4 regions of the Streptomyces sp. NBC_00038 genome follow, and region 4 is predicted to be linked to each of the others. Evidence: riboswitches for the same ligand, from Rfam matches in the RefSeq annotation. Region 4 holds a riboswitch; each other region holds the start of a gene.
What was found. Region 4 has a riboswitch for cyclic di-AMP ahead of OG219_RS07785 (C40 family peptidase). Riboswitches for the same ligand answer to the same signal wherever they lie in the genome.

Region 1 (4,736 bases), 4.6 Mb from region 4:
GAACAGCCCGTAGGTGATCCGCCGGTCCGCGGCCGCCTCCAGCTCGTCCCGCAGGGCGCCGCCGCGCAGCACCGCGTCGGGGCCGAGCAAGCCCTCGACGACGGCCAGCGCGCCGGTGATGTCGCCATGGACCAGGCGTTCTCGGACGCCGACGAGACAGTCCGGGCGACGGTGCGCCTCGTCGATGGCCTGCAGGCAGGGAAGCGGAGTGCCGGTCAGCGCGACCAGCAGTTCCTCACGGCGGATCTCGGCAGGGTCGTGGTCCAGCGCCGCCAGTACCCCGTCGACCAGGCCGATCCGGTGCTCGGCGCCACGGCAGTCCACGAGTCGCGGTTGCCCCGGGGCCCGGTCCGGAACGGGGGAGGCGCGGGTCGGCGAGCGCCCCGGTACCAGTGCCGAGGCGACGAGCGGATGCAGCCGGTCGACCTCGATCGAACCGGTGCGGATCAGTTCCAGATCGGGCAGCACCCAGGTCGCCGCGTCGGGCAGGACCGGCAGTGCGGATGCGCTGCCGTCCGTGGGCGCCGCGGCGATTCGCATGGCGGGTGGCCCGGGGCCGTCCCTGTCCGCGATCAGTTCCAGGGCCAGCCGGTGCCGGGCCCCGGGCCGCACGGCGACGGTTCCGATACCGTCGGGCCGCCCTTCGGCGTGGAGCAGGATCCGCGCCTCGGCCGCCCATCGGTCGACGGCACACCGGTGCCCCTGCGGCACCATCGCCGGCGGATCCGGGTCGGCGGAGGGGGCGCGCAGCCGATCGGCCCCGGACCGGACCCGCAGTTCGTCGGCCCTGCGCGCGTCCCACAGGTGCCGGTGCAGGTCGAGCCGGTACCGCCGGTTGGGATGAGGATGCGGATGCCGACATGAGCCGGACTCGATGCCGGGGCGGCCCCACAGCGCGAGGCTGATCCGCTGACCGGCGTCCGCCCAGGCGGGCGGAGTCCGGACCACGAGGTACACCGGGTGCTCGCCCTCACGCCCCGCAGCTACGTCCTCGTACCGAGACTCGTGCCAAGACCCGTATCGAGACCCGTACCGAGCCAGGGCGATGGTCAGCCCCGGCCGCAGCAGCCCGTCGGGAGCGACCCTCGGCAGGTGCCAGCGCAACAGGTCGGGAGCCAGATGGCGGAGATCGGCCCGGATCCGGGCTGCGAGGCCGCGGCCATGCGTGCGCGCCACGGAACGCAGATTGAAATCGACGTCGATGCCTGCGGCGGCGCACGCCCCCGCCCAGTCCCCGGCGGAGCGGCGGGCGGTCGCAGTCTCGATCATGGAAGGCGGCACGGCGAACTCGCGCACGCGCAGCCAGAAGGAAAGGCGGGAATCCCCATTCGCGGTCTGAGTGAGCATCAGCACTCACCTTGCGCGGATGGGACCCCCAATCTGCCTACGGATTGAGTCATCATCGCGGCGAGCATAACGCCCCCGACCGCGATCCGGCAGGTGCATTTTCTGAGGTGCGGACCCGGTGCGGACCGCTCAGGGGGATGCGTCCGACTCAGTAGGCCCCGTTGACGTTGTCGATCGAACCGTACTTCGCAGCGGCGTAGTTGCAGGCCGCCGTGATGTTCGCGACCGGGTCGTAGGGGTCCATCGAGGTGCCGGCCACGTGGTAGGCCGTGAAGGTCGGGTCGATGACCTGGAGGAGGCCCTTGGACGGGGTGCCGGCGGCGGCGTTGGAGTCCCAGTTGTTGATGGCCAGGGGGTTTCCCGCGGACTCGCGAATGATGTTGCGGTAGATGCCGTCGTAGGAGCCGGGGATTCCGGACTGGGCCATGATGGCCAGGGCCTCCTTGATCCAGCCGTCGAGGTCGTTGGTGTAGGTCGCGGTGGTGGCGGGGGCCGCGGCGGAATCCGTGGTGGAGCCGGTCGACTTAGCGGACGTTTTGGCGGTTTTCGTGCCAACCGTCAGGGTCGTGCCCGGGCGAATCGCCGCCGGGTCGCCGCCGATGACCGCGGCGTTGGCCTTGTAGAGCGCCTGCCAACTGCCGTCCTTGGTGTGTTCTCGCGCGATCTTGGACAAGGTGTCGCCCGCGGTGACCTTGTACGTGACGAGCTTGACGTCGGGGACCGCGGCCGGAGCGGCCTTCGCCACCGCGGTGGCCTGGGCGGGCACGGACGCCTGGGTGGCGGCGTGGGCGCCGGTCGCGCTCACCAGGGGGAGTGCGAGTGCGGCTCCGCCCGTTCCGGCGGCGACCATGCCGCGGGTGAGGTGGTTGGTCCTGGGGCGGCGGTGCTTGCCTCGTGCGGGCATGGCGAATTCCTCTCCGGCGCCTGCGAGGTGAGCTGTCGGGTTCGGGCGGGAGCTGCCCGGCCGCGTGGGTGGGCGCGGCTTTACCCCTAGCCGTTCCGGAGTCCGGATCGGCGGCTTACCTGGGTCCCCCGCTCCTGCCGTGAGCGTGTGGGTGGGTGGGGTTTCCGGGCGGCGGCAGGATTCGGCGTTCCGCCTGGATCGACGCGAACGTATGCGAGAGCACATGTCGGGAACAAGGCCCGATTTCGCGGCGTAGATCGCTTTTGCCTCGGTGGATTGCAGAGAGAATCGCCCGATTCCACCGGAATGTGAAACTCAACTTGCCTTTCGCGAACGGGCAATTGTGAGGCGGGGTCAGATGTCGATCTTGTCCGGACGTGACCCATTTCACGCGACCAAGCGTGAACAAAGCGGCGACGTAGGCAATCTAGGTGCAATACGGGCATCTGCTGGATGCCCGAAGGCGCGATGACCGGGTGGCCGCCCAGCCCCCTGTCCCGCGGAATAGGCGGCCGCCTAGCCTGCCGTCCGCGGAATTCGCCGCTCCCACGTCCGGTGGAACACGACTTCGTCCCCGTCGCTGCAGATCACCTCGTTCAAGGTGATGAAGTCATGGGCATCGCAGGTGATTTCGGAGGTCGTGGAGACCCGCGCGTCCCAAGGCAACTCCGGCCGGTGCAGCCGGATCGACCAAGTCGACCGGGTCCGCGCGGACAGCGGATCCGACTCGTTGATCGTGTACGTCTCCAGCGCGTCCTCCGTGAATTCGAGGCCGTCGGGATAGACGCGGGTGCCGCCGTAGCGGGGGTCGACTTCGAGGCGCCACTCGCCCTTGGCGACGTCGCGTACGACGAGGCGTTCGGGGCGTGGTTCGTCGAGGGTTGCCGGCACGACGACGCCCAGGGGTTCGGACTCCTCCGGCTCCTCGAAGGTGATCGGGAACGACGACTGCCTTGCCCGTACGGGGAGTTCGAGGGCGCTGCCCGCCGGGTCCAGGGTGAAGCCCGCCTCCGAGCCGGGCTGGGGCCAGATCCACGGCCAGTACGCGGAGGAGACGGCCAGCCGGATGCGGTGGCCCGCGGGGAAGGCGTGGCCGATGCCGTTCAGCTCGAAAAGCACGTCCTCCGTAGAGCCCGGTTTCCAGGGAACCGCCTGGTCACGGCCGTGACGTGCTGACAGGTTCAGGACGCCGCGGGTGACGAGGGTCGATGAGCCGTCGGGGGCCACGTCGCAGACCCGGGCGATCACCTGGCCGCGCTCGGCGTGCGAGGTGAGTCGCAACCGCACCTTCGGGCGCCCCAACACCCAGGTCTCCTCCGGGACTTCGAACTCGAAGCACGCCGAACGGCCGTCCTCCTCCCGCTGGTCCGGCGGCAGGTCCGCGTCGTTCCCGAAGGGGAAGAAGCGGCCCGCGTCCACGCCCGTGTGCATGGGGGAGCGCACCAGTACCGGCGCGCCCTGGAGGCCGTACGAGACCGGCGTCACGGCGGGCGACGGCCAGGTCTCGTCGCCCACCCACCGGCCCGGCAACACCTCGTACACCGTTGCCGGACGATGCGAGTCACTGACGTACGAGCGGAGGAGCGGCTCCGACATCACGCCCCTGCCGGAACCGGAGGAGGGCTTCAGCCAGTGGTCCCACCACCGCAGCGTCTCCTGAAGGAACCCGATCGCCGGGCCCGGCGGCAGGCCCCGGTCCGGGTACTGGTGCGACCAGGGGCCGATCAGGCCTCGTACGCGATCGGGTGGCAGGTTCTCGACCAGGCGCAACACCGTGTCCCGGTACGGGTCGTGCCAGCCGCCCACCGCCAGGACGGCGGCCTGGATCGCGCCGTAGTCCTCGCAGACGCTGCCGTGGCGCCAGTACGCGTCCCGGGTCTGGTGCTCCAGCCAGGTGTGGATGAAGGGGTCCACCGCCTCCAGCCGCTTCACCCACATGTCGCGCCACATCACCTCGCCCACGTGCACCGGGTCCGGCGGGCGGGCGGCGAAGGCGAGCATGGTGGCCGCCCAGGCGTGCATGTCGACGGCGAGGACGGAACCTCCCATGTAGTGCACGTCGTTGTCGTAGCGGTCGTCCGCCGAGCAGACCGTGACGATCGCCTTGAGCGGTTCGGGCGCGAGGGCCGCGATCTGGAGGGAGTTGAAGCCGCCCCAGGAGATGCCGAACATGCCGACCTTGCCGGAGCACCAGGGCTGGGAAGCAAGCCAGTTGACCACCTCCACGCCGTCCGCCAGCTCCACCGCCGAGTACTCGTCCGTCGGCATGCCCTCCGAGTTGCCGTGGCCGCGGACGTCCACGCGGACGGAGGCGTAGCCGTGTCCGGCGTACCAGGGATGGCGCTGCCAGTCGCGTGGCGCGGTCCAGTCCGTGAGGCGGTACGGGAGGTACTCGAGGAGCGCCGGTACGGGTTCGTCGGTCAGCGGGCGCCAGACGCGGGCGTACAGGCGGGTGCCGTCCGGGAGCGGGATGAGGACGTCCTCG
Region 2 (4,736 bases), 3.4 Mb from region 4:
GCTGACCTTGGTGGCGATCACGACGTCGGCCCGGTTGCCGCGCGCCTTGACCCACTTGCCGATGATGGTCTCGGACTCGCCGCCCTTGTTGCCGTCGATCCACGCCGAGTACGAGTCGGCCGTGTCGAGGAAGTTGCCGCCCGCGGCGGCGTACGCGTCGAGCACGGCGAAGGACCGGGCCTCGTCGGCGGTCCAGCCGAAGACGTTGCCGCCGAGGGCGAGCGGGAAGACCTCGAGGCCGGACGAGCCGAGCTTGCGAAGAGAAGTCATGCCCGACTTCAACGTCCCAAGTGGATGGATGTATTCCGCACATACCTGACCGGCGGCTCTGACGCCGGGGGGGTGCCGTCAGAACCGCCGGGGATCAGGGAACGTACACGCGAGAGAACGTACGCGGCAGCCCTGAAGAACTGACCTGTCAGGGATTGATGCCCTTGCTCTGCAGCCAGGCCATCGGGTCGATCCCGGTCGCGGCGCCGTCGGGGTGGACCTCGAGGTGCAGATGCGCCCCGGTGACATTGCCCGTCGCACCCACGCGCCCGATGACATCACCGGTGGCGACCTTCTGCCCCACGCTGACGCTGATCGACGACTGGTGGGCGAACCAGAGCTCGGTGCCGTCGTCGAGCGTGAGCACCGTCTTGTAGCCGTACGACCCGTCCCAGCCGGCCTGGGTGATCGTGCCGCTGTGGATCGCCTTGATCAGCGTGCCCGTGGGCGCGGCGAAGTCCAGACCGGTGTGGTAGCCGGAGGACCAGAGGGCGCCGGCCTGACCGAAGGTCGAGGTGATGGTGTACGAGGAGGTCGGCAGCGTGTAGCTCTTGGCGAGCTCGGCGAGGCGCTCGGCCTCGGCTTTCGCCGCGGCCTCTTCCTCCGCCGCCTTCTTCGCGGCGGCTTCCTTGGCCTCGGCCGCCTTCTGCTCCGCGGCGGCCGCGTCGGCGGCCTTCTTGACGGCGGCGGTCTGGGCGGCCTGCTGGGCCGCGGTGTCGGCCTGGTCCTGCTGGGACTCGGCTTGCTGCACGATGCGGGCGCGCAGGGCCTCGCCCGCGTCCGTGGTGCCCTGCTCGGTCTCGGCGCTGGTCAGGCCGGCGCTGGTGAGCGGGGTGGTGGAGCCCACTGCCTCGTCGTCGGAGGTGTCGTCCGAGAGGATCGTGCTCACGGACGGCAGGTCGGGCAGCGAGATCGAGACCGGCGGCTTGTTGGGCGCCGCGGTGGCCATGCCGCCCGCGCCGACCGCGGCTATGACGCCGACGCCCAGAACGGTGGAGCTGCGCGCGAGTCCGCCGCCCCCGCGCTGCTTGCCTACGCGGTGCCGGCCACGGACGGGACGGAGGGAGTCCTCGGTGGGATTCCACTCCTCCCGGGGGCCCTCGTCTTCTTTGCCGTAAACGAAGGTGTGCGTTTCGCTCGGCGGATACGAGGTTGCCTGGGCAGGCGGGTTGGACGCCACGTGGGCGTGCTCCTTTCCTTCCTTCTCGCCTACCGGGTTAGCTGACGGGTTCGGAGCAGGAAGGTCTCCTACGCGCGTCATTCGCGGTGTTCCCACTGCGAAAGACGCTCGATTCACCCCAAGTTGGTGGTTCCCCGGCTCCCTTGCGGGATTAGGCGCGTGCGCACGGAGCCGACTCTCGTGACGGCTGGGACGACCGCGCTGCGTTATCGAACGTTAATAGACGCGGGCACTGGATTCCAAGCCGTTCGGACTGATCATTAACGCTTCTGGCCAGGACTTACGGGTCATCACAGGCGTAAAACGGGCGAGTTGACCACACCTCATCAGTCACAACACTCTTGACGGTGTGTCAGTTGTTATGCGGAGGGGCGTCACTCGATCACCCCCGGTGACAACGAAGCCAAAACCCTCCGGGCCAGACCCTTCGGCGCCGGAACCTCTCACGGTCGCCGTACCGCGAGCAGCGCCATGTCGTCCGTCGTCCTGCCGCCCGAGTGCCGGCGGACCTCGTCGGCGAGTGCGGTCAGCAGCGCGCCGGGCGCGGGGAAGGTCCGTCCGGCGAGGAAGGCCGCGGGATCGTAGAAGCGCCCGCGCCCGTCGCGGGCCTCGGACAGCCCGTCGGTGTGCAGGAGCAGCGTGGCCCCCTGCGGGAACTCCGCCTGCTGCGCGCGGTCGGGCCCGCCGCCCAACTCACCCAGCCCGAGCGGCAGTGCGGGCTCCCCGGCGTCGAGCGTGACGAGCGCGCCGTCCGCGTGCAGGAGCAGCGGCGGCGGATGGCCCCGGTTGACGATCCGTACGACCTCCTCGCCGCGCGGGATCTCCGCGAGGACGGCCGTGGTGAACCCCTCGAAGGCGTCGAGGCCCTCGCGCCGGGTGCCCTCGCGCGCCAGCGCCCGCTCGAGCCGCCCGGCGACCGCCTCCAGGCTCGCCTCCTGCTCGGCGGCCTCCCGGAACGCCCCGATGACCACGGCGACCGCCGCCACGGCGCCCATCCCCTTTCCGCGTACGTCGCCCACGACCAGCCGTACGCCGTACGGGGAGTCCTGCACCGCGTACAGGTCCCCGCCGATGAACGCGTCCTCCTGCGCCGCCTCGTACCGCGCCGCGACATCGAGCGCGCCGATCCGCTCGCCGGGCTCCGGCAGTACGGCGCGCTGGGCGGCCTCGGCGATCTCGCGGACGGAGGCGAGGCGTGCGTTGCCGCGCCGGACGAGGACGTTGATGAGGACGGCCAGGACGGCGGCTGTCAGCACCGTGGCCATCTCGGTGGCCGACTCGGCCTGCCGGACGAGGCCGAGCCTGATGTGGACCGCGAGCGCCGCCACGAAGGCCGCGGCGCCGGTGAGTACGGTGCCGCGCAGCGAATAGAGGGGAGCCGCCACGAGCGGGGCGGCCGTGAAGAGGGGCCCGCCGGTGAAATCCCTCGGCGTGAGGTCCTCGTACAGGGCACCGGCGACGATGAGCAGCGCGGGGAGCACCCGGACGAATCTGCGTGTGTACGAGATCCTGCGAGGGTTCGCTCCCGCCGACCGGGCCTGCAGTCCGTCGCCCGGCCCGGGATCGGGCACGGGCACGGGGTCCCCGGGCAGCCGCCCGCCGGACCGGTCGTAAGCGGGGTCGTACGAGCCATCGCGCGGGTCGGACGGATCCCCCGCCCGCTGCGTACCTGCTCGCTGCCCCACCCGTCCAGGTTTCCCGGAGCGGGGTCGGGGGGCGACCGCTGTGGGCCGCACGGGGGACACCGGCCCCCACCGGAAACACCAAGGGCCGGAACTCGTGAATCCGAGTTCCGGCCCTTGGCCTTCAGTAGCGGGGACAGGATTTGAACCTGCGACCTCTGGGTTATGAGCCCAGCGAGCTACCGAGCTGCTCCACCCCGCGTCGTTAAACCCAACTATACGCCACTCGCGGGACACCCAGTACCAATGTCGCCGTCACCCCTCAGTCGGCCGGATTCCCCGCGTGCGTGAGCGTCTCCCAGGACACGAACAGATCGTCCGTACCGGCGGGCCGCGTCTGCTCGGCCAGCCGGTGGGCGGCCGGGACGTGGACGTCGAGCCGGTCCTCCAGGTGGTTGAGCGCGACCTCCAGGTCGGGCCCCATGTTCCGGTCGACCCGCCCGCCGCACAGCCACGCGGGCGCCGTCTCCCCCATCTGGTACCTGGAGTGGAAGTCGAGCGCGGCCTTCAGCCGGTCCTTGACGCCGCGGTAGAGGTCGACGCCCTGGTGCCAGGCGGTCTCGGCGATGTGCGCGGTGGCGGCGAGCGAGTATCCGACGTGCTTGAAGTTGCGGCAGGTCTCCTGCGAGACCCCGTCCGTGTACCGCTGCTGCCCGAACCAGTACGTGGTCAGCTTCTGCGGGGTGTCGACGGTGCTGCCGACGGGCGTCAGCGGCACCTTCCCGTCCTTGGCCAGGTAGAAGTACGCGGGCACACGCTGCCGGAAGCGCTCGACGGCGTCGTCGAACGCCTTGTGGTCATCGAGGAACACGGCGATGCCGATCGCGGCATCGGTCATGACGAGATCCCAGTTCCCGTTGAAGTCCGGGACTTTCCTGCTGACTTCGGGCAGGTAGGCGGTCCGCAGCATGCCCTCGAACCGTGCGACGCCCACCGCAGGCCAGACGGCTCCCGTGTGCCGTACGATCTCTCCGGCCCGCGCCCAGGTGGACCCGGCCCACGCGGTCTGCAGGCCGGCGTTCCCCGCCGTGTGCTTCTTCACCTTCCCCGACCAGGCGTCCATGATCTGAACCGCCTTGTCGGCGTGCTCCTGCTTGCCCGTGATGCTCCACAGCAACGCCTGCGTGTACGCCGCGATGGCGTCCTCGCGCTCCTCGACGCACCCGTGCCCGGCCTTGCTGCCCGGCGGGCAGTCGACAGTCGCGTAAGGCTTCGCCTGGTACTTGTACGACCCGTACTTGCTGTCCCGCATGTCCAGGAACGCCTGCAGCCACGGCTGCCTCCCCGCGTCCACGTGCTCGCGTACGGCGGCCAGCTGATCCTTGCTCACGAGCACCCCGGGATGCTCGAACGCCGCATCCTGGGGCCGCGCCCGCACCGACCGCGTCTGCCCCGACACCCCACAGGACGCCACCAGCCCGACCACCACCGGCGCCAACAGCACCGCCGTCACACGCCGCCCCACTGAACCCATCGCTACTCCTGCCTCCGAGTCGGCTCAGGAGCAGCCTGACGCGTGGGGGGAGGGGCCGCAGGATCTCTTAGGCCGCCTGGGGCGGGTGGCTTTTTTCGCCCCCTCCGCCCCTTCCCGTCCCGTTCCTGGG
Region 3 (4,736 bases), 2.7 Mb from region 4:
GGTCCGCGTCCGCCACGAGCAGCCGGATCGAGTTCGTACCGCAGTCGACGGCGGCGACACGGGTCACTTGGCGGCCTCCTCGGCGGCGGGGGCCGCCTCGGCGCCGAGCTGCCGGGTGTCGTCATCCGACGACGTCACGCAGGGCCCCTTGCGCCACCACTCCGGCAGCATCCCGATGGCCTCGTCGCCCAGCGGGTTCACGCCCGGACCCGCCGCCAGGGAATGACCCACCAGCACATGGAGGCACTTCACCCGGTCCGGCATGCCACCCGCGCTGGGAAAGCCCTCCAGGACCTCGATGGAGTCACGCCGCGCGATGTAATCCTCGTGAGCGGCGCGATACGCGGCGGCCAGCTCCGGATCGCTCGCCAGACGGTCCGTCATCTCCTTCATGACCCCGTTGGCCTCCAGCGTGCCGATCGCGGAAGCGGCACGCGGACACGTCAGGTAGTACGTCGTCGGGAACGGCGTCCCGTCGGGAAGGCGGGGCGCCGTCTCCACCACGTCCGGCTGACCGCAGGGACAACGGTGCGCGATCGCGCGCAACCCGCGCGGCGGTCGCCCCAGCTGCTGCTTGAAGGCCTCGACGTCCGCGTCGGTCGGCTCGGTGTAGGGGGTGGTCGGCGGGGGCGTTTGCATGCCTGGGTGCTGTCTTTCCGTGGTCAGCTATCAGATATCGAATGACAGATGACAGATTTCAATATCTGTCAACTGTCATTCGTCGGAACGGTCGGCCTTGTCCACACCGTCCCAGACGTTGGCGTACCAGGGACGGTCGGCCGCCCCCTGGCCGGCGCGGGACTGCTTCGCCGCGTCCGGGTCGATCACGATGTACCCGGTCTCCCCCGGCATCACATAGTGCAGCCGGTCCCGGATCTGCTGCTCCGCGTACGCGTCGTCCTGCCAGCGAGCCTTGAGGTCACGCAGCTGCTCGACACGCGCACGGGCCTCCTCGCGCTGCTGCTGCAGGTCGGCGACCTCGGCGCGCTGGGACACGTACTGCCTTATCGGGTACGCGAGGGCCACGACCAGCGAACAGAGGACGAGGGCGAGGAGCGCCGCCCGCCCGGTGAGCCGCGAGCGGCGCGCCTGCCGCTTGGTCTGGGAGCGGTAGACCCGGGCCGCCGTCTGCTCGCCGAGCAGCTTCAGCCTGGTCGCGGTGGAGAACCGGTCCCGGTCCTTCACGGCCATGAGTCCCGCCTCCCCGGTACAAACCCGTCACGTGCGTACGTCCCCGCACACGGTACGGGACCGAGTACGGGGACGTACGTACGACGCTTCCTACTTGACCCGGAGGGTCAGCCCTTGAAACGGGGGAAGGCGCTGCGACCGGCGTACACCGCGGCGTCGTCGAGGATCTCCTCGATGCGCAGCAGCTGGTTGTACTTGGCGACGCGGTCCGAGCGGGCCGGGGCGCCGGTCTTGATCTGACCGCAGTTCACCGCGACGGCGAGGTCGGCGATGGTGACGTCCTCGGTCTCGCCGGAGCGGTGGGACATCATGCACTTGAAGCCGTTGCGCTGGGCCATCTCGACGGCGTCCAGGGTCTCGGTCAGCGAGCCGATCTGGTTGACCTTGACGAGCAGGGCGTTCGCGGAGCCCTCCTCGATGCCGCGGGCCAGGCGCTCGGGGTTGGTGACGAAGAGGTCGTCGCCGACGATCTGGACCTTGTCGCCCAGCTTGTCGGTGATGACCTTCCAGCCGGCCCAGTCGTCCTCGTACAGCGGGTCCTCGATGGAGACCAGCGGGTACGCGGAGACGAGCTCCTCGTAGTACTCGGTCATCTCGGCGGCCGAGCGGGACTTGCCCTCGAACTCGTACTTGCCGTCCTTGTAGAACTCGGACGCGGCGACGTCGAGCGCGAGCCCGATCTGCTCGCCGGGGATGTAACCGGCCTGCTTGATGGCCTCGATGATGAGGTCGAGCGCGGCGCGGTTGGACTCCAGGTTCGGGGCGAAGCCGCCCTCGTCGCCGAGGCCGGTGGACAGGCCCTTGGTCTTCAGCACCTTCTTGAGGGTGTGGTAGACCTCGGCGCCCCAGCGCAGCGCTTCGGAGAAGGACTCCGCGCCGATCGGGGCGATCATGAACTCCTGGATGTCGACGTTGGAGTCCGCGTGCGAGCCGCCGTTGAGGATGTTCATCATCGGAACGGGCAGCAGGTGCGCGTTCGGGCCGCCGAGGTAGCGGAAGAGGGGGAGGTCGCTGGCCTCGGAGGCGGCGTGCGCGACGGCGAGGGAGACGCCGAGGATGGCGTTGGCGCCGAGCGAGCCCTTGTTGTCGGTGGCGTCCAGGTCGAACATCGCCTGGTCGATCAGGCGCTGCTCGGTGGCGTCGTAGCCGACGAGCTCCGGGCCGATCTGCTCGATGACGGCGAGGACGGCCTTCTCCACACCCTTGCCGCCGTAGCGGTTGGGGTCACCGTCGCGCAGCTCGATGGCTTCGAAGGCACCCGTGGAGGCGCCGGACGGAACGGCGGCACGACCCGTGCTGCCGTCGTCGAGGCCGACCTCGACCTCGACGGTGGGGTTCCCTCGCGAGTCGAGGATTTCCCGGGCTACGACGACGTCGATGGACGGCACGAGCATCTCCTTCTGGGATGTGACGCGGGTACGCGGGGGCCTTTTAGACCCCTGCGGGATGAGCCTAACCGGCTCGGAGGGATCGGCCAGCCGGTCGACCATCCCTTGGGCAGAACTCAGGGTAAACATTGTTCCAGATCGGAACAAAAAGGGAATGAAAAACCCCGCCCCGGTGCGTACGGGGGAACACGCACCGGAGCGGGGAGCCCGTGGGGACGGGGGTGACCCACACGAGGCCTTCAGTATGGAGACCACGTATAGGAGAGAGCTGTGGTTCAGCTGCGAGCCTGTTGTCAGCCGACCGCCGTGGGCCGACAACCATGGCTCCTCAGTCTTGAGGCTTCGCGCTTCAGCTGAGGTGCAGCTGCTGACCCGGGTAGATGAAGTCCGCGTCGTCGATGATGTCCTTGTTCAGCTTGAACAGCTGCTGCCAGCCACCCTTGACGTTCTTCGCCTCGGCGATGGAGCTGAGGGTGTCGTTCTTCTTCACCTTGTACTCGCCGTCACCCTTCTTGACCTTCTTGCCGGTCGGGGTGTCGACGGTCTTCGTCGCAGCGGCCTTGGTCGTGGCGGTGGGCGTGCTCGACTGCTGCGAAGGAGTGGTGCTCTGCTCGCTGCTCGACGAGGAGGAGGACGAGGACGACGAGGAGTCGCTCGTGCCACCGTCGTACGCGGCGCTCGACAGGCCCGTGCCGCAGGACGGCCAGGCGCCCTTGCCCTGCGCGGCGAGGACCTTCTCGGCGACGGTTATCTGCTGGGACTTGGAGGCCTGGTCGGCGGTGGCGGCGTAAGCGCTGCCACCGTACGCGGACCAGGTGGAGGAGGAGAACTGCAGACCGCCGTAGTAACCGTTGCCGGTGTTGATGGCCCAGTTGCCGCCGGACTCGCACTGGGCGACGGTGTCCCACTCGGAGGTGGTGGCGGCGGAGGCGGTGCCGGACGCCATGAGCGGGGCGGCGACGGCTACGCCGGTCACCCCGGCGAGCGTGGCAATGCGGGTGACCTTGGACGGGCGACGGTGCTTGCCCTTGCACGAACGCAGCATGAAGTGATCCCCTCACCGACGCCTGCGAGGTGAGCTGTCGGGTTCGGGCGGGTGAGTGCCCGGTCGCGCACCTTTCGGCACACGGCTTCACCCCAAGCCACTCCCGGTCAACTACCGGGCGCGGCACTTACCTTGGGTCCCCCGCTCCTGCCTACGGCGCTTGACGCGACGACTGTTCCCGTACGGCCGCTGGCAGGATTCGGCGTTGCGTCCGTCGGGGCCCGCTGTGGCGAGCGGTCACGACCGTAGGCAGGCGATCGGCGGAATTTCAAAGACGATCAGGGGGTCTGAGATCCATCTCTCATTCTCGCCAAACCGGACATTCCATGGCGAACCATGACGTGAACTCCCGCTACTTTTCGCCCGGTTCGACATCAACTGCAAGGCTCTGACCGGGGAGGATGAGGTTCGCGTCGGTGCCGACCGTCTCCTCGTTCTCGGCGTACAGCTCGGTCCATCCGCCTTCGAGGCCAAGGGCGTCGGCGATGACCGAGAGGCTGTCTCCGGCGCGGACGACGTACGAGCCGTCGACGACATCGCGGGCCGCGTCGGATTCACGCGAGGCGTGCCGCCCGGACGTGCTGTCCGTACGACTGTCGGTCGCACCCTCGGTGGCGGTGTCACCACGGTGCCGCCCGGCGCCGGTCGTCGCGCTGTCGGACGTACTCGAAGAGCCGTCCTCCTGGGTGGACTTGTCCGAGTCGTCACTGTTTGATCCGTTCGAGTCCGCACCCGCACCCTCATCCGAAGTATCGGATTTGGTCGAAGTGCCGGACGAGGACGAAGCGGACGGCGAGGGGGTGGACGATGCGGACAAGTCGGTCGAACCAGATGAGTCGGTTGATTCCGAAGAGTCCGAGGAGTCCGAAGTGGACGTGTCGGATGACGAGTCGTCGGACACACCCGTGTCGACCTCCACCGAGGCGGAGTCCTTGCTGAGCCCGGAGAGGGGTCCACAGGTGGGCCAGGCGACGAGCCCCCGGCCGTCGAGGATCTTCTCGGCGACGGCTATCTGCTGCGAGCGGCTGGCCTGGTCGGCGCTCGGGGCGTACTTGAGGCCGCCGTAGTTCTCCCAGTCCCACTGGGTCACGTGCAGCCCGCCGTAGTACCCG
Region 4 (4,736 bases):
CCGGCCCCTCTCAACTGACACTCGCCTCACCCCGAGAGTCCCCGTGGAGCACCTCGCTCCACGGGGATTTTCGCTGTCAGCGAGCATCCCTCGACGACATCCGTACGTCCTGTACATTTTTTACAGACGCGATGCCGAGGAGGCGCAAGCCATGAACCGCCCGTCCGCCCGCCATGTCCTGCCCGAGTTCAGCGAACGCACCAGCGCGGGGCACCGGACCCTGGACCCGTACTCGAAGCTCCTCGACGAGCGGATCGTGTTCCTCGGGACACCGGTCGACGACACGTCCGCGAACGACGTGATGGCTCAGTTCATGCACCTGGAGTACCTGGCGCCGGACCGGGACATCTCGCTGTACATCAACTCCCCCGGCGGCTCGCTCAGCGCGATGACGGCCGTCTACGACACGATGCAGTTCGTCACCTGCGAGGTGGAGACCGTCTGCCTCGGCCAGGCCGCCTCGGCCGCCGCCGTGCTGCTGGCGGGCGGCACGCCGGGCAAGCGGTTCGCGCTGCCGGGTGCCCGCGTGCTGATCCACCAGCCGTCGTTTCCCGAGCCGATCCAGGGGCAGGCTTCTGATCTGGCCATCCAGGCCGAGGAGTTGACGCGTACTCGGAGGATGCTGGAGGAGATGCTCGTGCGGCACACAGGCCAGAGTCCGGAGCGGGTCGCCGCGGACATCGAGCGGGACAAGATCCTCGACGCGCCTGCGGCACTGGCGTACGGACTGATTGACGGGATCATCCCGAGCCGCAAGGCTTCTCGCCCCACACCCGGCGCGAGGTGAGCGGCCGATGCTCCCACCCGAACTGCCCCCGCTGCCCGCACTGACGCGCGCGGAAGCCGAGTTGATCGACCGTTACCTGGACGTGGTCGACCTGCTCGGCCGCATCAACCCGGCCCGCCCCGGGGACACCTACCGAGGTCTGCGAGCGGCTCAGGCGCTGGTCGCCAAGGCGACGGCACTGCGGGACGCCCTCGCGCTGATGCACCAGCGCGGCGAGAGCGAGGTGCACGCTCCGACCCTGGCACAGGCCCTGCGTGTCCTCGACGGCGAGCGGCGGGCCGCCCGCGTCACCCTGCCGCCCGGTTCCGACAGCTGACGCCCTCCCACCCGGGCCCCCGCACACGCCGACCCGTCGGAGCGTCCGGCCCGGGTTTCAAACGCACCAGATGGTGTACCCCCGGATGGCGTAGACACCCATCCTTCCAAGAGCGCGCAGAAGTTGCGCAACGCGCGTAGCGCGATTGCGTACTTGAAGCCCTTCGTTGCTGGTACGGGCGTCGTCGGCCTGCTGGACACTCGCTCGAACGGCGGGGTGTCCACCCGAACGGGTGAGTGGTGAGTAACCCCACAAACCACCGATTCCGCTCGGATTTTCCGACATCAATGCGTGAAGATCCCTTCCGACGACAAGCCCCCGCCACACCGGCGGGGCGGTCCGGGTCGGACGCCGAGTCCTGCCGCCTCCCGGATGACCGGTCGACAGATGTGCATCGGCAGGAGTGGAGGACCCAGCACGACGGGCCGCCGGAGAGATCCGGGCGGTCCTTGGGGTGAAGCCGCAGTAAGCGGCCGGGCTACTTCGCCAGCCCGAATCCGACAGGTCATCCTTCACAGGCGGCTGACGAAGGGTTGCGCATGACTGCGCTCAATCGTGTCCCGTCGCTGTGGACGAGGGCCGGTACGGCCTCGGCTCTCACCATCGCCGCCGTGGGCGGCAGCCTCGTGGTCCCCGGCGTCGCATCCGACGCCGAAGCGGCCACCCTGGCGACGAAGGCACTTCAGGTCGCGGCTTCCAAGAAGGGCTCCCCGTACAAGTACGGCGCCGCTGGGCCGCGCCGTTTCGACTGCTCCGGGCTCACGCTCTACTCGTACAAGAAGGCGGGCAAGAAGCTGCCTCGTACGGCCGCGGCGCAGTACAACAAGACCAACCATGTCTCCGCCTCGAAACGCAAGGCCGGAGACCTCGTGTTCTTCCACTCGGGCCGGAGCGTGTACCACGTCGGCATCTACGCCGGGAAGGGAAAGATCTGGCACTCCCCGAAGTCCGGGGAGGTAGTGAAGCTCCAGAAGATCTGGACGAAGAGCGTCTGGTACGGCCGAGTGAGCTGACCCGTTCCGTGGGGGCGACGGCGCGCGCCGTCGCCCCCACGGAACGTGCGGCAGGGCGTGAAACACGGTCGAACCGGTTACTCGTCCACCATGGTGGAACAACGTCCCCGCACGGAACGCGACGAGAAACCTCTTGAGCGCGCCGACCGCAATTTCGCCGAGCTCCTCCAGGAGCTGCGGGTCACCCAGACCGGCGTGCAGATCCTCTTCGCCTTTCTGCTGACCCTGGCCTTCACCCAGCGCTTCCCTTCGCTGGACACGACGCAGCGCGCCACGTACGTGACCACGCTCCTGCTCGCGTTCCTGGCCGCCGCCCTGTTCACTGCGCCGGCCGCCCTGCACCGGTCGCTGTTCCAGCAGAACGTCAAACCCGCCATCGTGCGGGTCTCCTCCTGGCTGACCCACGTCGGCCTGTACGTGCTGATGCTGGCGTTCACCGGATCGGTGCTCCTCGTCGTCGACGTGACGGTGGGGCGCGGCGCCGGGATCGCCGCGGGCGCGGGCACTCTGGCCGTCTGTCTGGCTCTGTGGACCGCCCTGCCCTGGCTGGTGCAGCGCCATGTCACGTCCGCAGAGGGGCGAGGAGAGGAATCGGACCCAGCGACGTGAGCGTGCTGCCAGTTGTGCTGCGCGGTGCCTTCGGACGCGCCGCGCAGCGCAACTGGACCGGGACTCAGGGCTCTTGCGGACCCCCGGCCGTCACCGGCTCGACCGGTGCCGTCCAGGGCAGTTCGATGGAGATGGTCTTGCCGCCTTCGCGGGTGGGCCGGACGGTGAGTCTGCCGCCGCACTCCGCGGTCAGCCAACGGATGATCACCATGCCGCGTCCGTTGTCCTGCTGGACGGCTGCGGGCAGTCGTTTGGGAAAGCGTGGGTGGCTGTCGGTGACGCCGAGGCGCAGGTGTTCGTCCCGGTCGAGGCGGACGTCCACTCTGAAGGTGGGCGACTGCCCGAAAGTGTGCTGGACGGCGTTGGTGGCTAGTTCGGACACGATCAGGCGTACGGTGTCGGCGACTTCGGAGTCACCCGGCAGGCCCCATTCGGCCAGCACTTCGGCGACGAATTTCCGGGCCGCGGAGACCGAGGCTGGATCGCTCGGCAGAGTGACGGATGCTTCCTGATGGTCTGCCATGGCGCGGTCGTCCCTTTCCCACGGGACCGGGGTCCGACACGGAGCGGATGGTTCGAGTACGGTCCCGGACTGGTGCTTCGCGCCAGACTGCCATTACCTGGCCGGTCACGGGTGCGATCCACCGAGATATGCATATATCTGTCGCTCGAAGCGGTGAACTCTGCGACGGAGGACCGTATTTGGGCGGCTCGGAAGGAGTAAGGAGTACGGCCATGCAGTACGGTCCCGCGGTACGCCGCCGCAAGCTCGGTGCAGAACTGCGCGCTCTGCGCGTGGGTGCGGCTCTCACGAGCGGGGAGGCGGCCCGTCTCCTCGGCTGGCACCAGTCGAAGGTGAGCCGGATCGAGACCGGCACGAGTGGGGTCAAGCCCGCGGACGTGGAGCGGCTCCTGGACGCCTACGCCGTCGACGAGCCCGAGTTACGGGACCTGCTGGTCGTGCTGGCGGGCGCGGAGGGCAACGGGCGGCACCACTGGTGGCACGCCTACCGCGGTGTCCTGCCGCCGACGTACCGCGACTTCATCAGTCTGGAGTCGCAGGCCAGCGGAATGCGCACGCTGGAGACGTCCGTGGTGCCGGGGTTGCTGCAGACACCCGAGTACGCCCGTGCGGTGACGCGGGCCGCCGTAGGGGGACTTGAGGACGCCAAGCTCGACGCGCTCGTCGAGGTGCGCCTTGCCCGGCAGGACGTGCTGCGTTCGAATCCGCCGCTGGAACTGAGTGCGGTCCTGGACGAAGCGGTGCTGCGACGGGACGTTGGCGGGCCGGAGGTCATGGCACGCCAGCTGCACCGGTTACGGGAGGCCGCCACCCTGCCTCAAGTGCGGCTTCAGGTACTGCCGTTCGCCGCCGGGGCGCACATCGGAGTCACCGGGCCTTTCGTTATCTTCTCATTTCCGAACACTTCTGATCTGGATGTGGTTGTTCTCGACCACTTGACGAGTAGCCTCTATCTCGAACGGAAAGAAGACCTAGAGGCCTACAGCGAGGCCTTCAACGCCCTTCAGATCCAAGCCCTTTCGCCCGAGGACTCATTGGATTACATCGCCGGGTTAGGTGACGGCGCGTAAGGAGGCACCATGTCTGCACTGCCTCGGTACGTACCTTCCAGTACTTCGCTGCACGATGTGCGCTGGCTGTGCAGCAGTCGCAGTACGGGAATGAACAACTGCGTCGAGACGGCACGACCGGGTCCAGGACCCTGGTCCGGACTCGTGGCCGTCCGCGACTCCAAGAACACCGCAGGTCCCGCCCTGCTGTTCACCCCTGCCACCTGGGAGGGATTCATCGCCGGACTGAGCTGAGCATCATCGGGTTGCGCTGATCACCCGTACCGCGTGCTCGATCTGTGCGTCGGTGAGGTCCGCGCGAGCGGTCAGCCTCAGTCGGGAGATGCCGTCGGGCACCGACGGGGGGCGGAAGCAGCCGACGGCGAGTCCCGCCTCGCGGCAGTCGGCGGCCCACCGCACGGCCCGTTCGGGGGACGGC

Region 1: linked by a shared signal. The riboswitch ahead of OG219_RS28350 (LysM peptidoglycan-binding domain-containing protein) and the one ahead of OG219_RS07785 (C40 family peptidase) in region 4 are both predicted to bind cyclic di-AMP.
Region 2: linked by a shared signal. The riboswitch ahead of OG219_RS22880 (M23 family metallopeptidase) and the one ahead of OG219_RS07785 (C40 family peptidase) in region 4 are both predicted to bind cyclic di-AMP.
Region 3: linked by a shared signal. The riboswitch ahead of OG219_RS19930 (transglycosylase family protein) and the one ahead of OG219_RS07785 (C40 family peptidase) in region 4 are both predicted to bind cyclic di-AMP.

Annotation. Positions count from the first base shown of each region.
Region 1 is NZ_JAPELQ010000001.1:6,250,070-6,254,805, forward strand. It holds gene OG219_RS28345 (hypothetical protein) at 1-1,347, opposite strand, end outside; gene OG219_RS28350 (LysM peptidoglycan-binding domain-containing protein) at 1,496-2,251, opposite strand; cyclic di-AMP (ydaO/yuaA leader) riboswitch at 2,256-2,407, opposite strand; gene OG219_RS28355 (CocE/NonD family hydrolase) at 2,768-4,736, opposite strand, start outside.
Region 2 is NZ_JAPELQ010000001.1:5,082,674-5,087,409, forward strand. It holds gene OG219_RS22875 (aldo/keto reductase) at 1-270, opposite strand, end outside; gene OG219_RS22880 (M23 family metallopeptidase) at 419-1,450, opposite strand; cyclic di-AMP (ydaO/yuaA leader) riboswitch at 1,462-1,618, opposite strand; gene OG219_RS22885 (PP2C family protein-serine/threonine phosphatase) at 1,894-3,135, opposite strand; tRNA gene OG219_RS22890 (tRNA-Met) at 3,261-3,334, opposite strand; gene OG219_RS22895 (alginate lyase family protein) at 3,395-4,606, opposite strand.
Region 3 is NZ_JAPELQ010000001.1:4,400,303-4,405,038, forward strand. It holds gene OG219_RS19910 (Ppx/GppA phosphatase family protein) at 1-67, opposite strand, end outside; gene OG219_RS19915 (DUF501 domain-containing protein) at 64-639, opposite strand; gene OG219_RS19920 (septum formation initiator family protein) at 715-1,191, opposite strand; gene eno (phosphopyruvate hydratase) at 1,299-2,585, opposite strand; gene OG219_RS19930 (transglycosylase family protein) at 2,929-3,624, opposite strand; cyclic di-AMP (ydaO/yuaA leader) riboswitch at 3,629-3,793, opposite strand; gene OG219_RS19935 (transglycosylase family protein) at 3,977-4,736, opposite strand, start outside.
Region 4 is NZ_JAPELQ010000001.1:1,671,854-1,676,589, forward strand. It holds gene OG219_RS07770 (hypothetical protein) at 1-18, shown strand, start outside; gene OG219_RS07775 (ATP-dependent Clp protease proteolytic subunit) at 152-787, shown strand; gene OG219_RS07780 (hypothetical protein) at 795-1,103, shown strand; cyclic di-AMP (ydaO/yuaA leader) riboswitch at 1,453-1,639, shown strand; gene OG219_RS07785 (C40 family peptidase) at 1,643-2,116, shown strand; gene OG219_RS07790 (DUF6328 family protein) at 2,207-2,725, shown strand; gene OG219_RS07795 (ATP-binding protein) at 2,790-3,248, opposite strand; gene OG219_RS07800 (helix-turn-helix transcriptional regulator) at 3,461-4,318, shown strand; gene OG219_RS07805 (DUF397 domain-containing protein) at 4,328-4,552, shown strand; gene OG219_RS07810 (8-amino-7-oxononanoate synthase) at 4,556-4,736, opposite strand, start outside.